DNA from 2 places in the [Clostridium] cellulosi genome. Region 2 is predicted to be linked to the other one. Evidence: predicted binding sites of a transcription regulator. Region 2 holds the regulator's gene; the other holds the start of a gene.

Region 1 (15,901 bases), on a different contig from region 2:
CAAAGTTCTCGGTAGAACTTGTCTGTAAACGCTTTCAAATCGATATTCATAGCGTCAATATAGGGCAGGAGCTCGGCCATCGGTTCGCGATTGATGTAGCCGTTAGTAACAATGACATTCTTTAAACCGGCTTCTTTTGCGAGTTTTGCACAGTCATATACAAATTCAAAAGAAGTCAACGGTTCGTTATAGGTATAGGCAATCCCGATGTTGCCAGCAGACTGTGCCTCAAGAGCCAACTCGACTATCTGCTTCGGAGTAAATTCCCTGTAATCGGCTTTGCACTGGGAAATTCGATAGTTTTGACAAAATTTGCAGGTAAAATTGCAGCCATAAAAGCCGATTGACAGGATATAGCTTCCGGGATGGAACATGGCAAGCGGTTTCTTCTCAATCGGGTCAAGTGCGATAGATGTAATCCTGCCATAGCCTTCTGCTGTCAGCTCACCGCCGATATTTTTCCGCGCGAAACATCTCCCGGATTTGCCTTCGCCTATCGTACATTCATTCGGGCAGAGCAGGCATTTTACTGCTTTCTCACTATCTTTTTCATAGTATTTTGCAGTTTTCAAAGCCATATATTACCCCTCTTTTGAATTGCCCTTATGACGTGTTACCGTAAATTTATAGACATCATAGTTTTCGCGGGGATTGATACCTGCCTTTCGGCATGCAATTTCAAGCTGCTGTTCTACAGTATCGACCCCTTCAAGGTCAGGCAGCAGCAACCCGGAACGGCTGCCTTTTCTCACAATAACACCGTAAGTTTTCGGGTCAAGTTCACTGATTTTTGCAGGAATGGCTTCGGATAATACGTCAACACTGTATTCCAGAAAGTCGAGTTCATCGGGTCTGACAGGGTTAAAGCGCGGGTCACGCGTTCCGGCGCTTATTGCATTTTCGATAATCTCTTCCACAATGTTGTCCTGTGTCGGCGCGGTGGTGCCGATACAGCCGCGCAGTTCGCCAAATTTTTTAAGTGATACGAAAACGCCGGCTCTCTTTTCAAACAGGTCCTTGGCATTAGGAATATTTCTAAACTGGGAAGAAGATATCTCCGTTCCGCTTTGAACATAGGCTTCAAGTGATTTGCGGGCTATATTGACATAAGGGTTTTCGTTCTCACGCGGGACTTTTTTATATGCCTGCTCAAATGCACTGGGAGCACTGGTTTCAGACGGGGAGAACCTTGCGACACAATAACCAATACCGAACGGCGCCTCGTATGAAAGCAGTTCGCACTCGGGCTTTATTTTATCAAATGCCCCGCATAGGATGACAAGCGAACGGTATCCGCATTCTGCCGCTTTTTCCCTAAGCCCAGAGTCGATGGAGAGTATGGAAGGAATGTCACTTGCTGAAATAAATTCACTGACCTGACGGTCAAACTCCGCGCCCTCAGGCCTCATGCCGTAGGGGCTTTCTCGGTTTACCTTATGGGACGTATCGCCGCTTGCAAGGATAACCGTTTTGCGGGACAGTTTTTCGGCACATGCCCGGAGCAATTTTCCCAGATTGTAGAGCTGCTGCATATCAAGCCCTGAGCATGACATTGCAACAATTTTAAAATCCTTATAAAGTTTTGAGAAATAATAGAGCGGAACAAGAACGCCGTGGTCAAGCTCGTCTTTAATATCAAACCGGGCTTTTTCAGACGCGGACAGCGTTCCTCCCGGTATGCCGGCTTTGTGCATTGCGCGTTCAATCTCTTGCCGCAGGTCGCTGTCCTGCTCAAAACTGAGTTTCGCATTTGGGGCATCAAAGTTAGCAAAACTGCCGCTGAGCTGCGGCGAGTCATACATAAATACATAATCACTGAAAAGCGGGGCATGCGGAGAAATGATTATAACGGTGTCTGGTGCGAGCTGTTTTGCCTCAAGTGACACCTGCTGATATGCTTTAAGGGTCAGTGCGGCGTCGTTTTCGCGGCCTTTTCCAACTTCCGGGACAATAACAGGCGGGTGGGGAAGAAGATATCCGCCGATAATGACATCGCTCATAAATATAAGACCCCCTTTAAAAATAATATTATAAAGGCTGTCGCTGCCTACAAAAGTACGATTTACTCTTCAATAAATTCATTTGCGCGACTTCTTAAATTCAAGGTACCGCTTTTGTTCTCTTTCAAACAAAGCTTTTTCTTCGTCAGTTTGCGGCGCAAGCGGAGGCACTTTTACCGGCCTGCAATTTGAGTCCAGCGCCACGAATGTCATATATGCAGTATTCGTGAGCTTGCAAACGTGTACCTTAGTATCTTCCGCTGAAACATCAATTTTAACCTTCATTGATGTATTTCCAACCCAGATGAGCTTTGAAGTAATAGTGATGACTTCTCCGACTTTGATCGGGTGCTTGAATTCAAGCTTGTCTACAGCGACGGTAGCAACTTCATATCCAGAATGACGCCGGCAGGTCAGTGCCCCGGCAATATCCATGAAATGCATAAGCTGTCCGCCGAGGAGGTTGCCGAGAAGGTTTGCCTGAGCGGGCAGTACAAGTTCAGTCAATATAGTAATAGATTCCTGTGGACTTCTTGCATGTAATGTGCTCATATTATCACCTTTTTATTTTGTCGTATTATGGTTTTAAAATTCCATATAATATAGACAGTTTAATAAATTCCATACTGCTTAAATTATACCATGACGCAATTATTTAAGAAAGTGTAAATAATTAAGCATGTATGTTGACAAAAGCTGATCTAATGGCTAATATTAGATTAGCACTTAAACGCAAGGAGTGCTAATCTAAAAACAGAGGAATGATAATTTTTGATTGAGAGAATATTTAATGGGCGCAACGGTATTGATATAATCTCGCTTTGTGCTTTGATGCTGGCTTTACTGTTCATGCCTTATAAATGGACATGGCTCCTTGCAGTAGCTTTGATAGGATATGCGCTTTTCAGATGTTTCTCCAAGAATATATATAAAAGACGTCAGGAAGTTTGGAAATTCCAGAACGGCCTTATGCGATTCGCACAGTTTTTCGCCCGCAATACGGCTGGAATGCGGAATTTCTTCAAGTATATCTCACTAAAATGGAAGAACAGAAAAACTACAGTATATTTTAAATGTCCTAAATGCAGAAAGATTCTTAGTTTGCCTCGTCATAAAGGGAAGCTTGCCGTTACATGCACAGTCTGCGGTCACGAATTTATAAAGAAAACATAATCTTTTTAATTAATATAAATTTTGTTGAATATTGGGAAAATAGATATTGTGCCGCAGGTACAATATCTATTTTTTATGGGTTTTGACTCTTGTTTTCATGGCCAATACATAGTAATATAAAATGGATTGTTTATTTAAAGTATAATATAGCCATATTAATGATTAAGGAGTAAGACACTTGCCTTCATTAAATATAGTTTTGGTTGAGCCGGAAATACCGCAAAATACCGGAAATATTGCAAGAACCTGTGCTGCAACCGGTGCGACCCTCCACATTGTAAAACCGATGGGATTTACAGTTGACGACAAGAAGCTAAAGCGCGCCGGACTTGACTACTGGTGGCTCATGACGCCAATTAAGTATTATGACGGGCTTGAGGATTTCTTTTCTAAAAATTCAGGGCCGTTTTACTATTTTTCAACTAAAGCAAAGCATGTCTATACTGAGATTAAATATCCAGACGGCTGTTATTTGGTTTTTGGAAAAGAGACTGCAGGGCTTCCAGAAAAGCTGTTATATGAAAACCCAGATACTACAGTGAGGCTGCCTATGCGCGCAGAGGCGAGAAGCCTGAACCTCGCAAATTCTGTTGCCATCGGTGCCTATGAAGTGCTCAGACAATGGAATTTCCCCAATCTCAAGGAACATGGCCAGCTTAGGGAATACCGTTGGGACGAGTAATGATGATGTAATTCTTGCCAAAACCCTACAATGTATTTTTTATAAAAATGATTATAAATACTCTTGCAAATATTTTCTTTCTATACTAAAATGTTATCGGGTAATTGTTTTATAATTAACAATCTTTCAGTAATTGCCCGTAAGCATAGAATAATAAACCGAGGAGTGTTTGTATGACTTACAACAAAAAAACTATTGAGGATATCGACGTAAACGGCAAGCGCGTATTTGTCCGCTGTGATTTTAATGTTCCTCTTGATGAGAATGGTAATATCACAGATGACAAGCGCATTCGTGAATCAATAAAAACTATAAAATATCTTCTGGACCATAATGCAAAGGTAGTTCTTTCTTCTCACCTCGGAAGACCGAAGGGTGAATTCAATATGAAGTATTCACTCGCTCCGGTCGCAAAGAGACTTTCCGAGCTTCTCGGTAAAGAAGTAATAATGGCTAAGGACGTCATTGGAGAGGATGCAAAGGCAAAGGCAGCCGCTCTTAAAGACGGTCAGGCAATGCTCCTTGAGAACGTCCGTTTCCACAAGGAAGAAGAAAAGAACGACGAGAGCTTTGCAAAAGCGCTCGCTTCATATGCTGATATATTTGTAAACGATGCTTTTGGAACAGCTCATCGTGCGCACGCTTCAACTGAAGGCGTTTCACATTTCGTTCCCGTATCTGTTTGCGGTTACCTCATTCAGAAAGAGATCAGCATCATGGGCAAGGCTTTGAGCGATCCGAAACGCCCGTTTGTTGCTATTCTCGGCGGCGCAAAGGTTTCCGACAAGATCGGTGTTATTAATAACCTGATTGATAAGGTTGACACACTGATTGTCGGCGGCGGTATGGCTTATACATTTATGAAATCACTTGGCCATCACATCGGCAGCTCAATCTGCGAAGAAGATAAAATAGGCCTTGCTACTGAACTCATGGAAAAAGCAAAGAGCAAAGGCGTTAAATTCCTTATTCCGGTGGACAATCGCATCGGCGATAAATACGATCCGAACTGCGAAAGCAAAGTTGTTGATTCAGATGAAATTCCTGACGGCTGGATGGGACTTGATATCGGTCCTGCAACCGAGAAGATGTTTGCTGATGCAATAAAGGGCGCTGGCACAGTTGTTTGGAATGGTCCTATGGGTGTTTCCGAATGGGAGAAATTTGCTTCAGGTACAAGAGCAATTGCAACTGCTGTTGCTGAGTCCGGCGCTATCTCAATCATCGGCGGTGGAGATTCCGCTGCAGCTATTGAGCACCTTGGCTTTGCCGATAAGATGACTCATATTTCAACAGGCGGCGGCGCTTCGCTCGAATTCCTCGAGGGCAAGACACTGCCAGGTATTGCATGCCTCAACGATAAATAATTGGAATTCAAACCTGCGGCGCGGCTTTAACCGCGCCGCTATGTATGTTATAATATACTGCGAACATCATTTTGATAATGGAGGCTATTATGAATAAAGATCTTAGAAAAGTAGTTATCGCTGGTAACTGGAAAATGAACAAAACCCCTGAGGAAGCGAAGAAGCTTATCGAAGAAATCAAGCCGCTCGTAAAAGACGCAAAATGTGAAGTTGTTACATGCGTTCCTTTTGTTGATCTCACAACAGTTCTTGAAGCAACAAAAGGCTCGAATATAAAGGTCGGTGCTCAGAACTGCCATTGGGAAGAGAAGGGCGCATTCACAGGTGAAATCTCGGCTCCGATGCTCAAATCAATGAACGTCGAGTATGTAATCATCGGACACAGCGAGCGCAGACAGTATTTTGGAGAAACTGATATAACTGTAAACAAGCGCGTAAAGGCCGCTCTTGCGAATGGGCTTAAGGTTATCATCTGCGTTGGTGAAAGCCTCGAGCAGCGTGAGCAGGGCGTTACATGCGAGCTTGTCGCGATGCAGACAAAGATTGCCCTCAACGGCGTTTCAGCCGATGATATGAAAAATGTTATCATAGCTTACGAGCCGATTTGGGCAATTGGCACCGGAAAGACTGCCACAGCAGAACAGGCCAACGAGGTCAACCACGCTATCCGTGAAACAATAGCGCAAGTTTATGGCAAAGCTGTCGCAGACGCCCTTACAATTCAGTATGGCGGCTCAATGAATGCTGGCAATGCGGAAGAACTTCTTGCACAGCCTGATGTTGACGGCGGGCTTATCGGCGGTGCTTCACTTAAACCTGCTGATTTTGCGAAAATCGTCGAAGCAGCTTCAAAATAAGCAATTTAAAATATTTTAGAATCTGGAGATTGTTATGAAGAGACCTATTGCATTAATAATAATGGATGGATTTGGCATTAATCCGTCAGAATACGGAAATGCCATTAAAGCGGCGAATACGCCGAATTTAGATAGAATTTTCAGTACATGTCCCACGACCAAGATTGGCGCGTCAGGGTTAAATGTTGGTTTGCCTGACGGCCAGATGGGAAACAGTGAGGTTGGACATACAAATATCGGTGCGGGACGCATTGTTTATCAGGAGCTTACCCGCATAACAAAATCAATCCAAGACGGTGACTTTTTCGAAAATGAGGTTTTAAAAGCCGCAGTCGAAAACGTCAAAGCAAAAGGCACGGCTTTGCATCTGATGGGCCTTTTGTCAGACGGCGGCGTTCACAGCCACAATACGCACCTTTATGCCTTGCTTGAGCTTGCAAAGCGCAACGGCATAGATAAGGTATATGTCCACTGCTTTATGGACGGGCGCGATGTTCCGCCGACATCTGGTAAAGAGTATGTAAAAGAGCTTCAGAAAAAGTTAAATGAAATTGGCGTCGGCAAAATCGCGACCGTAATGGGACGCTATTATGCAATGGACAGGGACAACCGCTGGGAACGTGTCGCCAAGGCGTATGACGCGATAGTCAACGGCGAGGGTGTAAAGAATCCTGACCCTGTTGCCGCGGTGGAGGAGTCATATAAGAACGACGTAACGGATGAGTTTATCGTTCCTGTTGTTTGCGCCGAAAACGCCGAAGTTTCAAAAGATGACTCAGTAATATTCTTCAACTTCAGACCCGACAGAGCAAGAGAGTTAACAAGGACTCTTGTTGATCCTGATTTTAATGGTTTCGAGCGCAAAAAAGGATTTTTCCCGCTGAAATATGTCTGCATGACTCAGTATGACGCGGCAATGCCGAATGTAGATGTCGCCTTTAAGCCGGAAAAACTCACAAATACTTTTGGCGAATATATCAGCAACCTTGGCTTAACCCAGCTTCGAATTGCAGAAACAGAGAAATACGCGCATGTTACATTCTTCTTTAACGGTGGCGTTGAAAAGACGTTCCCGGGAGAGGATCGCGTGCTGATACCTTCACCGAAAGTAGCTACTTATGACCTTCAGCCTGAAATGAGCGCCTATAAAGTTACCGATGAAGTGGTAGCAAGGATCAACAGCGATAAATATGATGTAATCATATTGAATTTTGCAAACTGCGATATGGTTGGCCATACAGGTGTATTTGACGCTGCGGTTAAAGCGGTGGAAGCAGTCGACGAGTGCGTTGGCCGTGTTACAAAAGCTATCGCAGATAAGGGCGGAGTGACCCTTATTACGGCTGACCACGGTAACGCCGATAAGATGATTGACGAAGATGGTTCGGCGTTTACTGCTCATACGACCAATCTTGTGCCGTTTGCTGTTGTTGGCAAGGATTGCGAACTTCGCGATGGCGGAAGGCTTGCTGATATCGCACCTACAATGCTTGAAATAATGGGAATTGATATACCGTCAGAAATGACCGGTGAGTCATTAATAAAGAAATAATGTAGCCACTATAAAATGCCGGGCAGTACTAACTGCCCGGTATTTATCCGCCCAAAATCAGTTTTACGGAGATTATGCTCATAATAAAGCCGATAAAATCGGCACTCAATGCTGCAGGCAGTGTATGACGGGTCTTTGTGACGCCAACAGAACCGTAATACACTGCAACAGTATAAAAGGTAGTTTCGGTCGAACCCTGCATAACGGAAGCCACCCGCCCGATGAATGAGTCTGGCCCGTAGGTTTTGAGCAGGCTTTCAAAAACAGTGAGGGAACCGCTGCCTGAAATGGGTCTCATAATCGCAAGCGGGATGACTTCACTCGGGAAATTAAGCGCTTTTCCAATCGGTGCAAAGGTTGATACAATAAAATCCATAGCGCCGGACGCCTTGAACATTTCAACAGCCATCATCAGCCCGACAAGCGCGGGAAGTATGTTGAACGCGACTGTAATACCTTCTTTGGCACCGTTTAAAAACAAATCGAATATATTTTGCTTTTTGATAATACCGCAGAGCACTATTCCAAGTATGGCAATAGGAACCGCGTAAACACCGAATTGCGGCATAGCTTTGCCTCCTGATGTATTGCCTTGTTCCGGCCCGTTTAGGTTGGCCGTTTTGCTTTTATCCTGGTAGTATGCAGGGATGTGTTTTCAAAAAGACGTGCCAATATAATTCCGCATATCAGCGTTACAATCGAGGACATCCATACACACGGCAGTATCTCAAAAGGAGAAGAAGAACCATATTTAATTCGTATAACTGCTATTGTTGTTGGAATCAGTTGAAGGCAAGCAGTGTTAATCACAATAAACATAGCCATTGAATTTGTTGCGGTATTTTTGTCAATCGCTTGCTTGGACATGTATTTCATGGCGCTGAGCCCGAACGGAGTGGCGGCATTGCCGAGCCCGAGAAAATTTGCGGCCATATTCATACATATCGCCTTCATGCCCGGCCCGGACGGCGAGAGGTCGGGGAAGAGGTGCTTGGTGATTGGTGCAAGAATTTTTGCCAATGCCTTTGTAATACCGCAGGCATCCGCTATTTTCATAAGCCCGTTCCAGAGGCATATACTGCCGAGCAGCGTAAGAAAAAGTGTCACAGCGTTTACCGCTCCGTTTAAAGTTGCTTGAGAAACTTCGTTTATTCGGCCGGTTGCAATCCCGAATACTACTGAGACAGCGATAAGTATGAACCATATCCAATTCATCATAAATACCACATCCCCGATATGTTTTACAGTAAGTTTATCTGGAAACAAAAAAACAATAAATTACAAATTAAAAAATATATTTAACAAATCGAAAATTATCGATTTTGGCTGGTAATGAATAGAAATCCCATAAAGAACCAGTTTAAATGTGTATGGCGTGACAATATATGGTATTTGAAAGATAATAGCAGAAAATATAGTTTATAAATTAATATAACTAAAAAAAACAAATTATGTATAAAAATGATTGAAATGATAAGACAGGTTATCCAATTAATATAAAAATATGATTAAATTTAAGAAATATAATAAAAAGTGAAACAATTTTTAAAAATACGGTTGACAAATAATACAAAATGCTTTATATTTAAACATAGAGTCGCACAATGCGACAAATTATAGTTTTTAGGGGGTAAATTGGAATGAAATCTACCGGCATCGTACGTAGAGTAGACGAACTGGGTCGTATTGTATTACCAATCGAGCTTCGTAGAACATTGGAAATTTCCGAAAAAGATGCTCTTGAAATCTATGTTGACGGTGATTCAGTAGTTCTTAAGAAATATGAACCGTCTTGCGTATTTTGCGGCAACGCAAAAGACGTTGTGAATTTCAAAGGCAGAAATATTTGCCCGGCTTGCATTAAAGAACTTGCAGGCAAATAAGACATACATATTTATTAGTCAGTGAATGTGAAAGCGAAAGCGTTCCCGTGCTTTTTACGGGAGCGCTTTCGCTTTTGATTTTATAAGGATTATCGCTAATTGCTCTCAAGATTATTATTTTGATTTTTTTCTTTTCTAAGGTCCGCAAAAAAAGATTTCAAAAGTAAAGAACATTCATCTTCGAGAATACCGCCAATTATATTTGGCCTGTGGTTAAATTTGAAATCGAAAAGGTTGATAATTGAGCCACAAACTCCGGCTTTTGGGTCTTTTGCGCCGAATATAACGGTCTTTATACGCGAATTTATTATTGCGCCGGCGCACATAGGGCATGGTTCAAGCGTCACGTATAGTTCGCAGCCGTCGAGCCGCCATCCGCCAAGCACTCGGCAGGCGTTATTGATTGCCTCAATTTCTGCATGATAAAGGGCGTTGCGTCCTGTTTCTCGCCTGTTGTGTCCGAACGAAATGATATCGTTGCCCTTGCAGATAACAGCTCCAATTGGGACTTCCCGTTCACGAAAGGCAATACGGGCCTGAGAGAGTGCGAGCCTCATCATAGATTCATAATGGGATTGAAGCGTTGATGTCATTTTATCACCTGAACTTCAAAGAAGCGAACATATTGATTAAATAAAATGAAAGAAATATTATAAACCCGGGAGTTTTGCAAAAAACACTGAATGCTATTGGGCAAGAAACATCCTTATTGAAATACCGGGATTTTAAATCCTTGAAAAATTGCTTGCGTATTAGTAAAATGAACGCTATGATTGAAAGTATTATTGCAGCGCCGAGATAAATCAAATACACTGCATTAGCTATGTTTTCTCCAAAGTACATCTGAATTCCATTGATTATAACAGAAAACGAATTTATTATGCAGTGCATTATCATACTGGTTACAATTGAACCTGTCTCTATTACGGCAAACCCAAGCGCTATCCCGACGACAAAAGCAAGTGGTGTTTGCGAAAAATTGCCGTGCAGGATACCGAATAGCAGAGCTGAAACGACAACTGCAAAGAAATTGCCGAATTTGCGTAAATTCTGAAGAATAAGCCCTCTAAAAATAAGTTCTTCGAGGATCGGCGCGAGCACAGATATGTTAATGACAAATAAAATCATTGAAGGGGTATTGGTCGGAATATCGAAATAGTCAAGATCTACTTGCAGATTAAAAAAACTCAGCAGATAGTCAAAATAGGATGAATAAAGTTCCCCGATTATTGAAAGGAATATTCCAAATATGATGGCATACGGTACAAGTTTAGGATGTGTAATTTTAAACGGTATAGCTTTAAATGGGTGTTGCCGGAGTACCGCTGCGATAATGACAAAAGTAATAAACATATATGTAAAATAAACTAAAGTATTCAAAACGTAATAGAGAAAATCAGATCTATTCGAAATGAGCAGTGAAAGCAAATTGCTTTTTTTAGAAAAGGGACAGCTATATATATAAAGGATGACAATGCCTAAAAAGGTACCGACCGCGGCGATAACCTGTTCTATCAGCAATGAAAATGAAAAGGTATTCGATAATTTTTTAAGAGGTTTTTTGATGTTATTATCGAATACGGTGGGTTCACCATATTCCATTGTGGTACCTCCGATAAAATTTTAACAGTTGTATAATTATTATACAGGTGCTTTCATATTGTGTCAATTAAGGAAAAGGGCCGGTGTACTGTACGATTTGTTATATATATATATATATTATTTGCTGCAAAAGCTTAATAGCTGTTGCTCCAGTTAAAATAAAGCGGCTAATATTATTAGTAAAATAAAATATGCAGATAAATTCAAGCTGACATCTAATAATTTAGGTGCCAGCTTTTTTTAGTTAAGACCTTTTCTCTTTTTTTGATTGTTCCTTTATCATTCGGCCTTCTCCGGCATTTTCACCGAGCTGATCGTTAGACATTCTCGGCTGTTGCCCTTTCGGTTTGCTATTTTGGCCTTTGTTACATCTTTTTTCTGACATAAAATTAAAACCCTCCTGAATGAGTTGTTATACTTTATTCTGCTATATAAAAGTTGAATTATGCAAATGTATAATAAAACTGCTTGTTTGTCAAAAGCAACTTGAAAAGAATAGAATGGATTAGGGACTTGTACTATTCAGTCCGATAAACAGTGAAATGAGTATGTATATAGTTATAACGGAGTTGATAATATGAGGTGTGTTATTCCCGGCAGATTACTGGGACTGGATTGCTGTCATCCAGTAAATCCTCTTGGCAAAAGAGAGAGGATTTGCTGTGACTTTGACGGGCGTGTCTGCGCACACTTTCCCGAGGATTCAAGAGACTGCTTTTGGCCCGATTTCACACATCCGAGATGGCTCAGGTGCCGTATCCTTTATGGATGCAAGCCGCTTGTACCGTTAGGCAAAGATTTCTCTGACCCAGACAGACACGATGGCAGGCACCGTAACAGGCGCCATAACTGCAGGTGCTGTCGCGGCTAAATAGTAAAATAATATTTTAAAGAGTGTGAATATTATATTCACACTCTTTTTCGCGTCATAGATTAGTTTTATGCCTTCTATTTAAAGGCGATAGAATGTGTCTTAAAATTTATTTACAAGAGAACCATTTTCTTCTTCAATTATAATTGTTTTATAGAATTTCAATTTTTTTGTAATTTATTATTGATATAATTAGTAATATGGTTGTATAATGTAACCACAAAATTCTAATACATAAAGGACGGGTGTTTTAATATGGCGAATTATAACATTTCCGTAAACAGACCAGAAAAAAGACTCGATATTGTATGTACAGGAATAGTTGGAGGAAATGATGTAAAGGACTTTGTTGATTCCTTCAACAAAGCAGTTTCAACAATTACTCCAGCTGACTATATCCTTAACTTTGATACAAGCAATTTCAGTGTAATTAGCCAAGACATGATTCCTGGTATACAGGGTTGCTTTGAAATGTATCAAAAACTCCACTTCAAGAAAATCAGAATTAAGCTAAACCAATCAAATCCGATTCTAAAAATGCAGATTGACAGAGTGGCTAAAATGGCTGGTTTGGACAACTATGAGTTTTATTATTAACACAAAAGAATATAACTTGGGTTGATAAGCAGGAATGAAAATTCCTGCTTATTTATCTAAAAATAGTCATTTTTTGTCTTATCATGAAATATTTTATATACTTTTGTCTATAATTCAAGTTATTAAAAAAATATGCAGATGGGGATTAAAATGCTGAAAGTAAAACTAAAAGAAATTGCTGTTTACCATGGGAAAAATGTTGTATCTAATGATATTTATTTAAAACATTTCAAAGAAAGAGGTAAAGATGTTGAACATTTTCTAAAGGACGTAGTAGGGAGGGATAAACGTTACCTCATAGATAAAGATAAAGAAAATAGTTTGACAATGGCTTTAGAAGCTTCCAAAGAAGTTCTCAAAAAAGCCAAATTAAAGGGCACAGATATTGATATGATTGTATTTTCATCACAGTTACCTGAATTCGTAGTCCCACCAAGTTCTTATCTTGTTCATGCAGAAATCGGAGGAAAAAATGATTGTATATGCTATGACATGAATGCCAATTGTGCTGGCATGACAATTGCATTTGAACAAGTGATAAAATATATGTCTGTAAGTCCAAATGTCAAACGGGCTTTAATTGTTGGGTGTGATTACGTTAATTTGATTGTTAATCCTGAAAACGAATTATGCTATGGGCACTATGGAGATGCGGCTTGTGCAATCATACTCGAACAGACAAACGAAGACTGCGGATTAGTCGGTTCGAAATATGATGTTCATACGGAAGATCATCCGTATATCAGATTTCCTGGTTGTGGTTTTTCTAAACTCTTTGATGTTAAAGATAAGACAGAATTGATGCTTGACTGGAAACCATTTGTGGTTAGATGGGAGCATATCTATGCAGAAAACATGAAAGAAGTTATAGAAAAAGCGGGTCTAACCATTGATGATATATCAATGTTCTGTCTCTCACAGTATGTTTATAAGACAATCAAATATTTTAGAGAGGTTTTAGGCATTACTGCTGACAAGAGTATCTATATTGGAAACAAATATGGATACACTGGAACAACAAGTCCATTTATTGCCCTTTATGAAGCCATAAATAAAGGTATGGTGAAGAGAGGGGACTATATATTGTTCTGGACAGTAGGAGCTGGCTCTCAAAATATAACAATTCTTTTCAAATATTAAATTATAAGGCGGGCAGCGGTCAAACCGCCATATGGCAATCCCAGCCCTGTTTCATAGGTTGCCAACTAAAAACCCCCACTGCAAAAAAAGAGCAGTGGGGGTTAATTTTGCACATATGTTATTTGGTTTGAATCTGGCCGAGGCTTGCTGCTTTTAAATAAGCGTTAATAAATCCGTCAATATCTCCGTCCATTACGGCATTTATGTTGCCGTTTTCATAGCCAGTGCGGTGGTCTTTGACAAGTGTGTAGGGCATGAATACATATGAGCGAATCTGAGAGCCCCAGGCGATTTCCTTCTGCTCGCCTTTTATATCTTCGATTTTGTCATAGTGTTCGCGCTCTTTAATTTCGATGAGCTTTGACTTTAACATGCGGAGAGCGGTTTCTCTGTTTTGTAGCTGGCTGCGTTCAGTTTGGCAGGCAACGACAATGCCAGTTGGAATATGTGTAAGACGGACTGCCGATGAAGTTTTGTTAACATTCTGGCCGCCCGCGCCGCTGGAATGGTAAACATCCATTTTTATATCTTCCGGCCTTATTTCAACTTCAATCGTATCGTCGATTTCAGGAATGACTTCAAGGGAAGCGAAAGAAGTATGCCTGCGACCGGAAGCGTCAAAGGGCGAAATGCGGACAAGCCTGTGAACTCCTGCCTCAGATTTTAAATATCCGTATGCGTTCAACCCTTCAACGAGAACCGAAGCGCTTTTCAGTCCGGCTTCTTCACCGTCGAGGAAATCAAGCACTTTAACTTTAAATCCATGCCTTTCGGCCCATCTATTATACATGCGGAAAAGCATGGACACCCAGTCCTGTGCCTCTGTGCCGCCTGCGCCTGCATGGAATGTCATAATAGCGTTCTTTGAATCATATTCGCCTGTTAGAAGCGTAGTGAGCTTCATAGCGTTAAGTCTTTCTTCTATATCTGTTACCGCCGCGCTTATCTCTTCTGACATAGACTCTTCACCGTCTTCGTCAGCTATTTCAATAAGCGTCAAAGTATCTTCAAAATCCTTTTTGAGCTTGTCATATGACTCAATTTTATCTTTAAGCTGCCGTGTTCTCTGCAAAACCTTCTGTGAATTTTTAATGTCATTCCAGAATTCAGGCTGTGCGGCTTTTTCTTCGAGTTCAGCAACTTCTTTTCGTGCAACGTCAAGTCCGAGGGCTTCAGAAAGTTCATTTAGTTCGGGCCTCATGCCCTCCAGCTTTAATCTTAATTCTTCATAGAGAAGCAAAACATACCATCCTTTTTAGTCTTCGCATAGATAAAGCGAAGTTCATAGTAGTGATTAATAAGCAAGAAATGTTTAAGGGCTTTAATTGAGGATTAAAGCCGTAACTTTAATTATATAAAATTCTTATGAAGCTGTAAAGCTCCCGCTACAATCCATCCTGCTCGACTATGCGTTTAATTGTTTCAACTGCATTATTAATATAATAGGGAAGGGGTTCGTCAACAACACCGGCCACCGTTATACCGCAGCGGTTAATAGGTATAAGCACTTTTTCAGCGCTGCTGGCAGCCACTGCTCTTGCCATAGCAGGGGTTACTTCACCGAGCATGGCGTCCGCCGCGATTATACCTATGCTGCCGACAATTATATCGGCCTTTGGGGCGTTTACAACAATGGCATTTTCACCAGATGCGCCCATATCAGCGCCCGCTTTTAACATTAATGAGGTCGCAAGAGGGTTTGTTCCAAGCGCTATAATAGTATGTTTATCGCCTAAGGACTCTTTAAGGAGTTCAACGAGGCTTTTGCCTATGCCTCCGCCTTGTCCGTCAATAACCGCAATGAGCATAATGTCCTCCGCTTTTAATAGTGTGAATTAAATAAAATTGACCCTACGGAGCAGGTCGGTGTTTTTAAGAAGCTTTTCTGTCGGTTCATCCGCTGCAATTCTATGCTCCTCGTCAAAAAGAATACAGCGGTCAGAAAGTTCACCTACCAAATCAAGATTGTGTGTAGATGTTATCAGCGTTTTGCCGGCTTTGTTCAATTTGATAAGCAGGTCGACTAAAAAACGCTGGGACTTTGGGTCCAACCCGTCAGTTGGTTCATCTAAAATGAGCACTTCAGGGTTTATAGCGAGAACAGCCGCTACAGCAGTTTTTTTCTTTTCTCCTCCGCTCAGAAAAAAAGGCGCTCTGTCAAGAAGATTTTCTATTTC
Region 2 (15,901 bases):
CGTTGAAAATCCAACCCCAAAGGATGGTAACGGCAACACCAGAGGTGATATACGGCAAATAGAAAACAGTCCTGAAAAAGCCAAGTCCTTTAATATTTCGGCTTAACAGCCAACCGATCAGGAAGGATATTATTAAACTCGATGGTACAAACAAAAGGACATAAACCAAGGTGTTTTTAAAGGAAATCAGGAACTGCTGATCTTCTGTGAATGCATGAATAAAATTCTGCAATCCTATAAAATCAGCTTTTTCACCCATATCAGAATTAGTGAATGACAAGTACAGCGATGCAACCATAGGATAGGCAGTTAATACGATAAAACCTATCAGCCATGGTGAGATATACGCATAGAAATTAATTGCACTGCGTAATTCGGTTTTCGTAAGTTTATTTCTTTTCATTCTTGCACCTCATTTCACTTTAAAGCATAAGTACAGAGGAAACGGTATTTAGTTTCCTCTGTACTTTAGCATGAATTGCAGCTTATTTCTTCTGATTGAATGAATAGCTTGCGAATTCTTTTGCAATCTTCGGTGCATTAGTTTTAACGACTTCTGCCGGGTCTTTGCCGTTGAGAGTTACTTCCTGAACCATAGCTGTCCAAATGTTACCGGAGGAGGCTAATGTGCCGCCCCAAGGATTCATGTGAGCTTTGGAAATGTGCTGTGTGTAATAAGTGTTGTCAAACCCGACATCACCGATTTTCGTCTGTGCGTAAATTGTATTAGCAAGGTTCTTGTTTGCCGGAATGCCAACCCGAGCGTTGATTTTACCCATTTCTTCGTTTGCAAAAGAGGATTCCTTAATGAATGTCCAAGCAGCTTCTTTGTTTTGGCAGGTCTTTGTCATAGCCCAGCCGGTTGCGTACTGTACGTTGATTTCGTTGCCGTTAGGATCACAGGGCATGCTGGTAAATGCAATATTAATTCCGTTTTCTTCTGCGTCGTTTATAACCTGGTTAGCCTCGAAGCCGCCCATTGGATACATAGCTGCTTTTCCGGAAACGAACAATGTCTCAGCCGGAATTGTCTTCTGTGCTGCATCGCTCGGCATGATTTTTTCCTGAATCAGTTTCTGATAAAGGGTCAGAGCCTGTACGATGGAATCACTGCCCATGTTGGAAGTTGACAGGTCATCCGAGTACGGAGTTCCGCCGCCGGCGTAAAGCATCAGGTTATCCATGACCCAGTGCTTTGCTATCGCGTAGGTTTCTGTTGAACCTGAGCCGCTTACAAACTTTTTGCCCCAATCTGCGAGTTCTGAGATCTTCCAGCCTTCCTTCGGATATGCAACACCGAACTTATCGAACATATCCTTGTTATATGCCATTACAAAGCAATTGGTATGAAGCGGAAGACCTTCAAGCTTCCCGTCTTCATCATAATAGCGATCAAGAAGACCAGGAGTTATAACATCTTCAAGATTGATGCCATCTTTTTTAACAAATGGGTTTAAATCTTCGTAATACTTTGTATTCATACCATAATAGTCAGGGCTCATCTGCATGACATCGCCAGCTGTACCGGCAGCCAATGCAGCAGATGCTTTCTGATCCCATACCTGATCCGCTGTCGGAATGACTGTGTAAGTTACTTTAAGTTCAGGATGCTCCTTGATAAATACTTCGATGGCGTCTTTTCTGGCCTGTGCTTCTTCATCTGCGCCCCATGCCCAAATATTGAGGTTTCCACTCAATTTGGTAGTGGAACTTGATGTGCCAGACGAGCTTGATGATTTCTGTTGTCCGCAGCCGCCTGCTGCAGCCAAAACAGAAACAGCCAACAAAACTCCAATAACCTTTTTAAATTTAGACATTTTTCACGATACTCCCTTCAGTTTTTTGGACGCTATGGTTGAACTACTTAACCATAGCATATCCTGTTTTGATTGACTCGATTGAAGCATTTGGACAATTTGCTGTAACTTTTCTGTTTTTATGTCTAAAATTCATTTGTATTATACAAATTTTAGCGAATTCTGACTACATAATTTTTTTCTTAATTATAGTCTGATTTTGTCGTATTAGTATAAAAGGATATGGTTATTTCCAGAATCAATAGTAGTTTTCCATAAATCTTTCATAAATTTTGCGATGGTAATAAAAAGGTTTAGCAATTTAAAGTCTAAATTTAATTGAGAAATATTATATTATATCTTATACAAATCCCAGCTTTCAAAAAAGAATTGTTGATAAGATCATGCCACTGGCATAGTTGATTTCATCTATAATATTTGCTGTGAGACGTGAAAATATCATTTGTTGACGAGTAACAGACTCCGTGATAAAATATTCTTAATTTGGCTTATAGTATCTACAAAAATAATCTCGTTTTTCTTAAATTATTACATAACGGGAGTGCGTATATGCTTTTTTATCAGCTTATTATAATAGCCTTTGTGGTTATTTTAATTTATATTTTGGCCTATTTACTAAAGAAAAGGCACAGAAACATTCTTGTTGTCAGTATTCTTGTCATTATAACCGCGGGCGGAATCGCACTTTACGCTATACAGTATTATTTCGGAAATCATTATTATACACAGGAAATTAGCACATCTACAATAGAAGGTATTCAGATAACCGAATCACAGTTAAAGAATTTCCATAAGATTTTCAGTGACTATAAGAGCATAAAAGATGATGAGTATATGACCGATGCGTTTAGAAAGACTTATACAATCAATGCAAACGGTGCGAAGTCGGTCATTGAAGCAAGTATTTATATTTTCTCTGAAAAAGGCGACGCTGATAAATATTTTGAAGCCAATCAGAAATTTTTTGAAAACAAAAATTACATCCCGCTTGATACGCAAAAATCCAAAAGGAAGGGTAGCGGAGAGCGGTATCTCGTTTCTTTGATAAAATCGCAGTATAAAGACTACACTGACTTTTTTTACAGCCCGTCAAAGATCACTTATTTATCAGACGTTACAATAGTATCAAACAACGTGATTATCACAATAAGCGAAACCGCCAACAAACCTGTTGCCAATAAGGGGATTGTTATAGAAGAGATTAAGAGGAAATTGGCACAGAATTAATGAAATTACGGTATCGTTAAATGTAGGCCGCAGTGGAACGCTGCGGCCCGCTTAATGCGTTTTATGCGGTTTTCAATAACGGAAAAACTGCCAAATCTCGTGAATATTGATTGCTTAACACAATATATATTTTTGCAAAATTTAATTGAATTATCCCTGTATTTTTATACATATGACTACCGCTGGATTTCCGTATAATTTCATATAATAGTGTCCGAATTCTGCTTGTTCCGACTGTTTTATCGGCCTTGTTAAAAGTTCGGCTATGGACGCCGCCGATGACCAATATTGCTTTCTCTTTTTAGGTGTATACACTTGTAAGCTTATACCCATTCTATAAATGGTTAATCGTTTGACAAAGCATGCGTCATGCTTTAAAATATATTAAAATATTATACATTTCATATAAGGTGAATTATAGAATTCAGCGAGAGGGGCTGCGCAATGGGTTATACACTTGCTCAAAAAATCATCAAATCTCATCTTGTTTCGGGCGACATGACCCCGGGAACAGAAATTGGGCTTAAAATTGACCAAACACTTACTCAAGACGCCACTGGTACAATGGCTTATCTTGAGTTTGAAGCTATGGGCATTAAGCGTGTCAAAACTGAAAAGTCGGTTGCTTATATCGACCACAACACCCTTCAAACGGGATTCGAAAACGCTGACGACCATAGATATATTCAAACAGTAGCCAAAAAACACGGTATCTATTTTTCACGTCCCGGCAACGGTATTTGCCACCAACTTCATCTTGAACGCTTCGGAAGGCCGGGCGCTACGCTGATTGGTTCCGATTCCCATACGCCGACAGCCGGAGGAATAGGCATGCTCGCTTTCGGCGCGGGCGGCCTTGACGTAGCGGTTGCCATGGGTGGCGGTACTTACTACATACCTATGCCACGCATGGTTAAAGTAACGCTGACCGGACGCCTTCGCCCGTGGGTATCCGCAAAGGATATAATTCTCGAAGTATTGCGCCGTCTCACCGTTAAGGGCGGCGTCGGCAAGATTATAGAATATGGCGGCGAGGGTATCCTCGGCCTGTCAGTTCCGCAGCGTGCAACAATAACAAATATGGGTGCGGAGCTTGGCGCGACAACCTCGATTTTCCCGTCGGATGATGTTACTCTCGAATTCCTCAAGGCACAGGGTCGGGAGTCTGACTGGATTGAATTGCTGCCGGACGGCGACGCGAAATATGACGAGGTCATTGAAATCAACCTCTCTGAGCTTGAGCCTCTGGCTGCTAAGCCCCACAGCCCTGACAACGTCGATACTGTAAAAAATATAGGGCCGATTAAGATAAATCAGGTATGCATAGGTTCCTGCACAAACTCCTCGCTTTATGATATGATGAGGGTTGCTTCAATCCTGCGCGGTAACAAGGTACATCCCGATGTTTCCTTGGCTATAGCGCCGGGTTCAAAACAGGTTTTCACAATGATAGCCCAGAACGGCGCACTTGCCGACATGATTGCAGCCGGTGCGCGCATACTCGAATGTGCCTGCGGCCCATGTATAGGCATGGGGCAGTCACCTTGCTCCGGCGGCGTATCCCTCCGGACATTCAACCGCAACTTTGAGGGACGCAGCGGCACGGCAGACGCGAAGGTCTATCTTGTAAGCCCTGAGACGGCGGCTATTTCCGCCATTACCGGCGTTCTCACCGACCCACGCACCCTCGGCACCGAACCGGAAATCAGGCTGCCGGAAACATTCCTCATCAACGACAATATGATTGAGCCTCCTGCTGATGAAAAAGAAGCCGATAACATTGAGGTTGTCCGCGGCCCGAACATCAAGCCTTTCCCGAAGACATCGCCGCTCAGCGACAATATAGAAGCTCCCTGCCTCCTCAAGGTCGGGGACAATATAACAACAGACCACATCATGCCTGCAGGCGCAAAGCTGCTGCCTTATCGTTCAAATATACCGAAACTTTCGGACTATTGCTTCACGCGCTGCGATGAGACTTTCCCGTCCCGCGCTAAAAAAGCAGGAAAGGGCATTATTGTTGGCGGCTCTAATTACGGCCAAGGGTCTTCACGCGAACACGCCGCTTTGGTGCCGCTTTATCTTGGCATTAAGGCTGTTGTCGCCAAATCCTTTGCAAGAATCCATATGGCCAACCTTGTAAATGCCGGTATTCTGCCGCTTATATTCCGCAATCCTGACGATTACGATAAGATAGCGCAGGGCGATGAACTTGAGCTCAACTCAGTCCGTGAGACACTGATTTCAGGAAAAGATCTCATATTGACCGATAAGACGAACGGCGCGAAGATCCCGGTTTACTGTGAGATTTCTGAACGCCAGAGAAAAATGCTGCTTGCCGGCGGACTGCTCAACTATACCCGTGAACAGAACCGCTGATTAATAATACTTTGTGAACGGAGATTAAGAGATGAACAGTGAAATCAAGTCTGCTGTAGAAAAATTTGAAAAGCTCATTGAGAGCCAGCTCGAGAGAGTCGAGCGCATGAAGAATCAGAAAGGTTTTATTGATTATTCAAAACTGGATAAGATTATAATCGGCGTATGCGGTGGCGACGGCATTGGCCCCGTAATTACAAACGAATCCTCCCGCATCCTCCGCGAACTGCTTGCGGATGAGGTGAAGAGCGGCCGCGTTGAGTTCCGCAATATAGAGGGGCTCACCATTGAAAACCGCGTCAAGGCCGGAAAAGCTATTCCTGACGATGTACTCGAAGAGCTTAAAAAGTGCCATGTAATCCTCAAAGGCCCGACCACAACCCCGCGTGCCGGCGACCCGTGGCCGAATATTGAAAGCGCAAATGTTGCGATGCGCAAGGAGCTTGACCTATTTGCAAACGTACGGCCTGTCCGCGTTCCGGATAAAGGCATTGACTGGACATTTTTCCGCGAAAACACCGAGGGCGCTTACACGCTCGGCAGCTGCGGCATAAATGTCACAGACGACCTCGCCTTTGATTTCACCGTTACAACAACCCAGGGCACTGAGCGTATTGCCCGGCTCGCGTATGAATACGCCAGGAAAAACGGCAAAAAGCGCGTTTCAATCATAACAAAGGCGAATGTTGTTAAGACAACCGACGGCAAGTTCCTGAAACTCTGCCAGGAAATCGGAAAAGAATATCCGGAGATTACGACTGACGACTGGTATATTGATATTACTACCGCAAAACTTATAGATGAAAAGCGCCGCAGGGATTTTTCAGTATTTATACTCCCGAACCTTTACGGCGACATAATCACAGACGAGGCCGCGGAATTCCAGGGCGGTGTCGGTACAGCGGGAAGCGCCAACATTGGCATGCGCTATGCGATGTTCGAAGCTATCCACGGTTCCGCTCCCAGAATGGTGGCAGAAGGCCGCAGCAAATACGCCGACCCCTGCTCAATGCTCAGAGCGAGCGTCATGCTGCTTTCACATATCGGATTTAATGACAAGGCGGATAAGCTTGCCCGCGCGCTTGATATCTGCATGTTTGAGGAAAAGAAACTGACGATTACCGGCCGGGATACAGGAGCTACCTGTGAAGAGTTCGGCGATTATGTACTTGAAACGATAAACAAGCTCGGCTGATACGGGGTTTGCGGTTTCTGAATGTCATATTGGGAACTGCAGCATGCAGGCTTATCAATAGGTTTAGAGTTGCTCATAATAGGTTAACCGTCAGGATTTACGGATATTGGAGGTATAACCATGCCAAGACATGAACGTGTGTCTCTTTCCGTTATAAGGCGCCTGCCGCGGTATTATCGTTTTCTCGGGGATCTTGTAAAAAACGGAGTGACGCGGATATCATCAAGGGAGCTCAGCCTTAGAATGGGTCTTACGGCGTCCCAGATACGTCAGGACTTAAACTGTTTCGGCGGTTTTGGCCAGCAGGGCTATGGATACAATACCAGCCTGCTGCGGGAGAAGATTGGTGCAATATTAGGCATTGATAGCGGTAATCCCACGATAATCATTGGCGCGGGCAATATCGGACGTGCCATCGCACTCAATATGGATTTTTCCAATATGGGGTTCAATCTGATCGGTATTTTCGATATAAGCAAAGAAATCATCGGAACTGAGATACGCGGCTTGGAGATTCTTGATATCGCCGAACTTGAAAGTTTCTGTGAAGAAAACCATCCGCGTGTAGCCGTACTTACTTTGCCGCGCGAAGCAGCACCTCAAGTTGTCGAAAGGCTCGTAAAGCTCGGTATTGAAGGATTCTGGAACTTCAGCCACTATGATTTTTCTGTGAAATACCCGAACGTAGTGATTGAAAATGTGCATCTTGGGGACAGCCTCATGACCTTAAGTTACCTCGTAAAGAATAATGATAAAAAAGAAAATAGTTAAAAATAGAGCTATTCTAAGCCTTTGCCGCTTATCTTGCTAATCATCATTTTTCCAAATCTGCTTCCGTCCTGCATGCGGAAGCAGATTTTTTGCTATATGTGTATTTTCTCTAAAAATTTTCATACCTTATTTATGTGTTATGTAGAACAAACTAAAATGGCTAATTTTTGTTGACGTAGTATAAATTTATTGCTAAAATTTAATTGATAGAAATTTAACAATCAAAAAGGGGGACTAATCATGGCAGATGAAAAGGCAAAAAAGCAAAATCAGGATCAGGCTGAGATAAATGCTGCGATAGACACCCTGGTAAACAATGCGCAAAAAGCTCTTTCAGAGTATCTCAAACTTGACCAGGAACAAGTCGACAAGATTGTTCACGCCATGGCCCTGGCAGGACTTGACCAGCACATGCAGCTTGCCAGACTTGCGGTTGAAGAAACCAAGCGTGGTGTATATGAAGATAAAATAATCAAGAATATGTTTGCGACCGAGTATATTTGGCACGATATAAAGTATCAGAAGACTGTCGGTGTTATAGATGAAAACGACATGGAAGGCTATGTTGATGTAGCCGAGCCTGTCGGCGTTGTAGCAGGTGTCACACCTGTAACGAACCCGACCTCGACAACCATGTTCAAATCACTTATCTGCGCGAAAACGCGCAATCCTATCATATTTGCATTCCATCCGTCAGCACAGAAATGCTCTGTCGCAGCGGCAAAGGTTATGCGTGACGCAGCCGTAAAAGCCGGAGCACCTGAACACTGCATTCAGTGGATTGAGAATCCGTCCATTCAAGCGACAACAACTCTTATGCATCATCCCGGCGTTTCACTTATTCTTGCTACCGGCGGAACAGGCATGGTAACGTCAGCTTATACTTCGGGAAAACCGGCTCTCGGCGTCGGCCCCGGCAACGTCCCCTGCTATATCGAAAAATCGGCTAATTTAAGACGCGCCTGCCATGACCTTATCCTTTCAAAGACATTTGACAACGGTATGATCTGCGCATCGGAACAGGCTGTAATAGTCGATAAAGAAATAGCAGCAGAATTTGAAAAGATTATGACCGAAAACGGTTGCTATTTCCTCAACAAGGAAGAAACCGAAAAGGTATCGAAATTTGCTATAAACAATGAGACAATGATGGTCAACCCGAAGATTGTCGGTCAGTCTGCGGTATGGATTGCCGAACAGGCTGGCGTCAAGGTACCGGCTGACACCAAGATCATCATTGCAAAGCTCGATAAGATTGATTACGATGTCCCGCTGGCACATGAAAAGCTGTCGCCAGTTCTCGCATACTTTATAGCTGACAGCAAGGAAACTGCCTTTAAAGCGGCTCTCCGTATGCTTGAGATAGGCGGTTTGGGCCATTCGGCGGTTATCCATTCTTCAAATGAAGACATCATCAGAGAATTCGGCGACGTCATGAAGGTCGGACGCGTAATCGCCAACTCGCCGTCTTCGCAGGGCGCTATCGGCGACATCTACAATACGAATACTCCTTCTCTTACGCTTGGCTGCGGTTCTTACGGCCGTAACTCCACTTCTTCAAATGTATCCTCCGTCAATCTTATCAATAAAAAGCGCCTTGCCAAGAGGAGGGTTAATATGCAGTGGTTTAAAGTCCCGCCGAAGATTTATTTTGAATACGATTCGGTTCAGTACCTTGAAAAGATGCCCAATATCAGCCGCGCTTTCATTGTAACTGACCCGATGATGGTTAAGCTCGGCAACATAGATAAAGTTCTTTTCTACCTGAGAAGACGTGAGCAGTACTGCCACAGCGAAATTTTTGCTGAAGTTGAGCCAGACCCGTCGTTTGATACCGTCATGCGCGGCGTCGAGGCCATGAAGAAATTCCAGCCTGACGTCATAATTGCAGTCGGCGGCGGTTCGGCGATGGACGCTGCGAAGGGCATGTGGCTCTTGTATGAGCATCCGGACATAGACTTCAAGGGCATGAGACTTAAATTCATGGATATCCGCAAACGTGCTTTCCAATTCCCGGAGCTTGGCAAAAAGTGCAAGATGGTCTGCATACCGACAACCTCTGGTACAGGCAGTGAGGTCACAGCTTTCGCAGTTATCACCGATAAGACAAACAACATCAAATATCCTCTCACCGACTACTCCCTGACACCGGATGTCGCTATTGTTGACCCGCAGTTTGTTCTCACAATGCCGAAGTCAACTACGGCGGATACCGGTATGGACGTTCTGACACATGCTATTGAAGCCTATGTTTCCGTCCTCGCATCCGATTATACAGACGGCCTTGCGCTGCGTGCCATTGAGCTGGTATTTGAGTACCTGCCCAAGGCCTATGACAACGGAGCTGACCGCAAGGCCCGCGAAAAGATGCACAACGCTTCCTGCATAGCTGGTATGGCGTTTACCAACGCATTCCTCGGGCTGAACCACTCCATGGCTCACAAGCTGGGCGGCGAGTATCATATTCCTCACGGAAGGGCAAACGCTATCCTCCTGCCGTATGTAATCGAATACAACGCGTCAAAACCGACGAAATACACAAGCTGGCCGAAATATGAGTATTATGTAGCACCTGAGCGCTATGCTGAAATTGCAAAGCATGTAGGTCTGCCGGCCAGAACTACAGAAGAGGGCGTCGCTTCTCTTATCAAAGCAATCCGCGATATGATGCGCCATATGAACATGCCGATGTCCATAAAAGAGTGCGGCGTTGATGAAAAATCGTTCATGGCCAACGTCGATGCCCTTGCCGACAAGGCTTTCGCCGACCAGTGCACAACCGCTAACCCGCGTCTGCCGCTCGTCAGCGAAATTGCAGAAATCTACAAGAAAGCCTATTACGGCAAAGAGTAATAAACCTGTGTTTTATAAAACAGTCCCACGATTCACGTGATCGTGGGACTGTTTGTTTCAAAATAATTAATTTGTACCGAAGGGAGCTTAAAAAGAGCAGGAATCCTTGCAGACGGATTTATAAGAAACAGTTTGGCAAAGGTACTCTTTATTATTTCAAAATAAAAAGGGACAAAAAAATAAGACGGCGGCTGCTTTGGCAGCCGCCGCATTGTTTCAAATTCATATATTATGTCTTAGGGGAATACCATATATGTCTGATTATTTTTGTTATCTGCGGTTTCCCGCAAATTGCCGGTAAATATAATTACTTTTTATGCTCTTTCGCAGCTTTGACAAAAGAAGCAAACAACGGGTGGGGCCTGTTGGGACGTGATTTAAACTCAGGATGGAACTGAACGCCAATGAACCACGGATGATCCGGCAGCTCGATAATCTCAACCAGCTTTGAGTCCGGAGATATGCCGGCTATTTTAAGTCCAGCCTTTACAAAATCGTCGCGGTAGGCATTGTTGAACTCATATCTATGCCTGTGGCGCTCATATATAAGCTCATCATTGTAGATTTCGCGGCAGCGAGAGCCTTCCACCAGCTTGCAGGGATACAATCCAAGCCTCATTGTGCCGCCTTTATTGGTTATTTCTTTCTGCTCCGGCATAAGGTCAATTACCGGATACTCGCACTCATCGTCGAATTCGCCGGAATTGGCGCCCTTGAACTTCAGCACTGAGCGGGCATACTCGATGACCGCCATCTGCATACCGAGGCAGATTCCGAAATACGGCACCTTGTTCTCGCGGGCATATTTTGCTGACAATATCATGCCTTCGATGCCTCTGTCGCCAAAACCTCCCGGAACGAGGATACCGTCGCAGTCCCCGAGAAGTGAAGAAACAGTCTCAGGCGTGATATCCTCACTGCTTATCCATTTTATCTCTACTTTAGCGTTGTTATAGATACCCGCGTGGCACAGTGATTCGGCAACAGACAGATAAGCGTCATGCAGCTCCACGTATTTTCCGACAAGAGCTATTTTGACTTTATCTTGTGCCTTCTTATATCTTGTGACCATGTCTGTCCAATCCGCAAGGTCAGGCTTGCGGTTTTCAAGGTCGAGATGATAGCAGACAGATTCCGCAAGCCCCTCTTTTTCAAGCATAAGAGGAACTTCGTAAAGCACTGGTGCATTGAGATTCTGGATAACATCCTGCGGGCGGACATTGCAGAACAGGCTCAGCTTTTCGCGCATTTCCTCCGGAATAGGCTGATTGCTGCGGCAAACGATTACGTTTGGCTGAATACCGAGGGACAGCATCTCCTTTACACTGTGCTGAGTCGGTTTTGATTTGAGTTCGCCTGAACCATAAATATAAGGCACAAGTGTGACGTGTATGAACATCGCATTTTTGTGCCCTACTTCTTTGGCTGCCTGCCTTATTGCTTCCAAAAAGGGGAGCGATTCAATATCGCCGACTGTGCCGCCGATTTCAGTGATAACGATATCAGTACCGCCGCTCTTTCCGACTCTGTAGATCCTTTCCTTAATTTCATTTGTAATGTGCGGAATAACTTGAACAGTTCCGCCAAGATAGTCGCCGCGGCGCTCCTTTGTGATAACACTCCAATATATTTTACCAGTCGTTACGTTGCTGTTGACTGAAAGGTTTTCGTCGACAAAACGCTCATAGTGTCCAAGGTCAAGGTCCGTTTCAGCCCCATCGTCAGTGACGAATACTTCACCGTGCTGATAAGGGCTCATTGTACCCGGGTCAACATTTATATATGGATCAAATTTCTGTATAGTAACGCGGTAGCCTCTTGCTTTGAGCAAGCGTCCGAGCGAAGCAGCAGTGATTCCTTTGCCCAGTCCTGAAACAACACCGCCTGTGACAAAAATATATTTTACCGGCATTTCGGTACCCCCTCCGAAACTCTGTTAAATGAAATAATCATACTTAACTATTTTAGCCGTTTTATAATGTCAGGTCAAGTAAAATTAACTCGCTTTTTGCTTCAATTGCGAACTTTTTAAATTTCCCTGACCGTAATATGTACCATTAGAAAACGCAGTATCGGACTTTACAACTAGTATTGCATTTGTTATAATATAACGTACCGCTTTATAAAAGCATTTTAAAATCGTTTTGATTTTTGGTTTAATTTAATATGCGCTCGTAGCTCAGTTGGATAGAGCATCAGACTCCGACTCTGAAGGCCGCAGGTTCAATTCCTGTCGAGCGCACCACCGGCTAGCGCCGGGGCAGGACGCGCACTTTACTTTTGTGAAGTGCGTTTTCTTTATTTGCCCGCGGTTATGCCTCTTATCTAAACGGCACCCTATTTGGTAACGGCTGGCGCCGGGGCAGGACGCGCTTTTACCTTTGCCCGCGGTTTTACATATTATCTAAACTATACCTTATTTCGCACTGGCTGGCGCCGGGTATTCCGAGGCAATACCAGTTGCTCAAAAAAGTGTACTGAAGAATGAAATAACAAAGTTTTTTAAGGGAGCAGAATTAATACAGTTCACAGGTCGAATGACTTGGCGGACTGCGTTTTTTGCATCTTTCCGCATCTATTTAAATATAGTATTAATTAATTTTGTTTTTATATTGCGTAGGTGTGCTGCCGTTGTACTGTTTAAAAATGCGGTTAAAGTAACTTACTGAGCCAAATCCCAGACTGTTTGCAATGTCAGTTACAGAAAACTTTTGAGATTTCAGCAGTTCTTCCGCACGATGAATTTTAATTGCATTGCAGAAATCAACAAAGGATTGTCCAATTGTTTTTTTGAAAGTTCGGCTGAAATAAGCGTAACTCATGCCTGCCATTTTAGCTGCATCCTTCATACTTAGTTTTTCCTCTGGATTCTTAACGATTCTGTTTAAGACATTTTGGAGCTGCAACACATCAGTGAAGTCGCAGCCATCTTCAACAATGGCTAAATATTTATTTTCCAACAAATAAACCAACAGACTAAGTGTCAATGAATTTAGTTTCCATTCATATTCCGGTGAATATTCGATTTTCCTATTTTCATCTTCTAATGGTGTAACGAAAACTGGGACTATTTTTACGATTTCCAACAATAAGCGCTCTAACTCGCTATTTTTTTCTACTATAAGGATGCAGTTATGCTCCAATTTATTTGTGGGGAATAAAAGTGAGTTTTTTTTCAGTGTAAACGCATTTTTGTTCAGAAAGTTATAGCCAAATTGAACTACTAAATTTTTGCTTTGGCCATTGCCGTATGAACCGTGCACACACAGCGGCGGTTTAACCAGCAGACAATTGTTAGGGGTTTCTATTTTTTCGCTGTTTATTTGGTAAATGCCACTGCCTTCGAACAAATATTCAATTTCAAAAAAAGAATGGCAATGGTTTGGAAATCCACTAGCTTCTTCACGTATCCCGTTAGCATAGACACAACCGCTTACATTGATCTCAGCGGGATTCTCACCGCTTTGAAGTGTTTCTTGATAAATCATATGTGGTTGCTCCCCTTTAATAGGATTTGTATGAAGTGCTTTTCACAGTTCATCTACCTGTACGAAATTATATATCAAACTGTTTTTATACTCAATAAATACAAAACTATATATGAGCGCCGTGTAATATTGGCGCGAAAGTTTTTAAATATATTTATACATTCCATAATAGATAAACTGTTCATTAGCACCCAACTACACCAATTAATAATAACATGTTCGTATTTTGAAAGTGAATGTTTATTTTTTGAATTGATTTGAGGAAATTTAATTATTATAATACAATAAAAAATAATAAATATGTTCAAAAGAAGGACAATTTATTTAGAAAATTTGACAAAGGACTTCGAAATAATCATTCAAATGGGAGGTGTCTTACGCTAATGCGTAGGTCACCTTTTTATTAAATTTAAATGGCCTTATTGTGATTACATTATATAAATAAGCAGCAAATACAATGGGGAATATAGGAGCGTTTAATATGAAAGTATTCAGTTGCAATTTGTGGGAAGCCGGAGAATATGAGTATCCTATGGCGTGCGGGTTTATTCCGACCATACACGGTTACCTTCACGAAGAAAATACAGCGGTCAGGCCTTGCATGCTGGTAGTGCCGGGCGGGGGGTATTTTTTGGTTTCTCCAACCGAGGCAGAAATAGTTGCTTTAAGGTTTTATAAAGAGGGGTACAATGCTTTTGTCTGCACATACACCACCAATCCGCTAAATGCTGTGCCATTAAAAAAACAGCCCATGAAAGATTTATCCAGAGCGATTCGCTATATACGCAAAAATGCCTCAGAATTTCATATTGACCCCAATAAGGTCATAGTGTGCGGCTTTTCCGCAGGGGGCCATCTTTGCGGGAGTGTTTGTGTGCACTATGATGACATTGAGGATCCGAATCCTATATATTCCGCGATATCAAATCGCCCGGACGCGGCTATTCTTTCCTATCCCGTTATTACGTCGGGGGAAAAAGCGCATAGGGATTCTTTTTGTTTCCTGCTTGGCGCTGATGCGACACAGGCCGAACTAAATTATATGTCGCTTGAAAAGCATGTAACAAAGAATACACCGCCATGTTTTATATGGCATACGGCCACGGATGAACTGGTTCCAGTGGAAAACAGTTTTTTGTTTGCAGAGTCCTGCAAAGACAACGGCGTTCCATTTGCGCTCCATATTTTCTCGGACGGACCACATGGATTATCGCTGTCAAACCGCGATTGGGCGGCTGGGAAATTCGGAGAACACTATACATTTGCACAAATGAAAAAAACGGTTGAGAAGATTCAAGATAACGAAATTTCTGTACCAGATTCGGTAAGAGATCATTTGATTGACGTACTTTCAGATGTTGTCCCCAAAATAAAGCCATATCAGGAAGTGGCAATCTGGCCGGAACTTGCTTGTAACTGGCTGAATGAGATATTCCAAAAAAGAGTGTAAAAAGACTGCCCTTATACACTTTAATATGGGACCCGCATGAATGTATTTGTGCAGAATTCATGCGGTTTTTTGTTCTTATGCAAAAATAAATATAATTTTTTTAAATGCGGTGCCGTTTTATTTTAATATAAAAAATGATATGATTAATCTTAAGTTGTCCTTATGAACCGATGGAAGAAACGCGCGTTGATTTTTGGGGAGGGGCAAAATGAAATCGATAAAGAAACCGAAGAGAATCAAATTACCGAATAAACTATCGATTAAAATTCCGTTGGCCTATTTCATTGTCATCATTGTTACGGTTGCCTTTAGCTCCGCAGTTCTAAATAAGATAAATTCTGATTCTGCACAAAAAAAGGTCAGTGAGGCATCCTTTAAAACAATTACTTCCATTAAGACAAACGTGGACTTAATGATTGAGAATGTTGATAACTATTCCAAAATGATGCTTTCAGACAGCAACTTGCAGAGCCTGCTTAAGGAGGGGAATGTATACTCCAATTTGCAGACACAGGCTAAAGTGAGCAAATATATTTATAATCTCATTATGGCGGAACCGGTTATCGACTCGGTCTACATTTTCGATAACAATGGAAGTTCAGGAAACTGCTTTTATGTGGGCCAACAAGCCCCTCCGACGCTTGTAAAAAGTAGTATAAAAGATGCGTCATGGTATACAGAAGCGATAAAAAACAATGGGAAATACATATTGCGGATAAAT

The links. The regulator Rex, encoded in region 2, represses fermentation and respiration genes when NADH is low (regulators of the CRP and FNR family bind a similar motif). The targets are predictions, from matches to a motif close to ATTGTTAANNNNTTAACAAT.
Region 1: a site for Rex is predicted at 3,959-3,978, ahead of V6C21_RS04515 (phosphoglycerate kinase). Genes of this name have one in related genera too.

Annotation. Positions count from the first base shown of each region.
Region 1 is NZ_JBAIZF010000016.1:89,569-105,469, forward strand. It holds gene amrS (AmmeMemoRadiSam system radical SAM enzyme) at 1-578, opposite strand, end outside; gene amrA (AmmeMemoRadiSam system protein A) at 582-2,000, opposite strand; gene V6C21_RS04500 (acyl-CoA thioesterase) at 2,079-2,552, opposite strand; gene V6C21_RS04505 (hypothetical protein) at 2,772-3,173, shown strand; gene V6C21_RS04510 (tRNA (cytidine(34)-2'-O)-methyltransferase) at 3,352-3,855, shown strand; gene V6C21_RS04515 (phosphoglycerate kinase) at 4,029-5,222, shown strand; gene tpiA (triose-phosphate isomerase) at 5,312-6,079, shown strand; gene gpmI (2,3-bisphosphoglycerate-independent phosphoglycerate mutase) at 6,114-7,631, shown strand; gene V6C21_RS04530 (spore maturation protein) at 7,675-8,199, opposite strand; gene V6C21_RS04535 (nucleoside recognition domain-containing protein) at 8,238-8,849, opposite strand; gene V6C21_RS04540 (AbrB/MazE/SpoVT family DNA-binding domain-containing protein) at 9,272-9,514, shown strand; gene V6C21_RS04545 (nucleoside deaminase) at 9,610-10,107, opposite strand; gene V6C21_RS04550 (CPBP family intramembrane glutamic endopeptidase) at 10,112-11,116, opposite strand; gene V6C21_RS04555 (hypothetical protein) at 11,361-11,501, opposite strand; gene V6C21_RS04560 (hypothetical protein) at 11,694-11,987, shown strand; gene V6C21_RS04565 (hypothetical protein) at 12,243-12,584, shown strand; gene V6C21_RS04570 (3-oxoacyl-[acyl-carrier-protein] synthase III C-terminal domain-containing protein) at 12,735-13,724, shown strand; gene prfB (peptide chain release factor 2) at 13,843-14,964, opposite strand; gene V6C21_RS04580 (DUF3842 family protein) at 15,110-15,532, opposite strand; gene V6C21_RS04585 (energy-coupling factor ABC transporter ATP-binding protein) at 15,560-15,901, opposite strand, start outside.
Region 2 is NZ_JBAIZF010000026.1:202,787-218,687, forward strand. It holds gene V6C21_RS08720 (carbohydrate ABC transporter permease) at 1-403, opposite strand, end outside; gene V6C21_RS08725 (extracellular solute-binding protein) at 486-1,817, opposite strand; gene V6C21_RS08730 (hypothetical protein) at 2,367-3,044, shown strand; gene V6C21_RS08735 (aconitate hydratase) at 3,489-5,423, shown strand; gene V6C21_RS08740 (isocitrate/isopropylmalate family dehydrogenase) at 5,455-6,618, shown strand; gene V6C21_RS08745 (redox-sensing transcriptional repressor Rex) at 6,739-7,389, shown strand; gene adhE (bifunctional acetaldehyde-CoA/alcohol dehydrogenase) at 7,630-10,242, shown strand; gene V6C21_RS08755 (CTP synthase) at 10,550-12,154, opposite strand; tRNA gene V6C21_RS08760 (tRNA-Arg) at 12,411-12,487, shown strand; gene V6C21_RS08765 (helix-turn-helix domain-containing protein) at 12,834-13,730, opposite strand; gene V6C21_RS08770 (alpha/beta hydrolase) at 14,212-15,180, shown strand; gene V6C21_RS08775 (sensor histidine kinase) at 15,389-15,901, shown strand, end outside.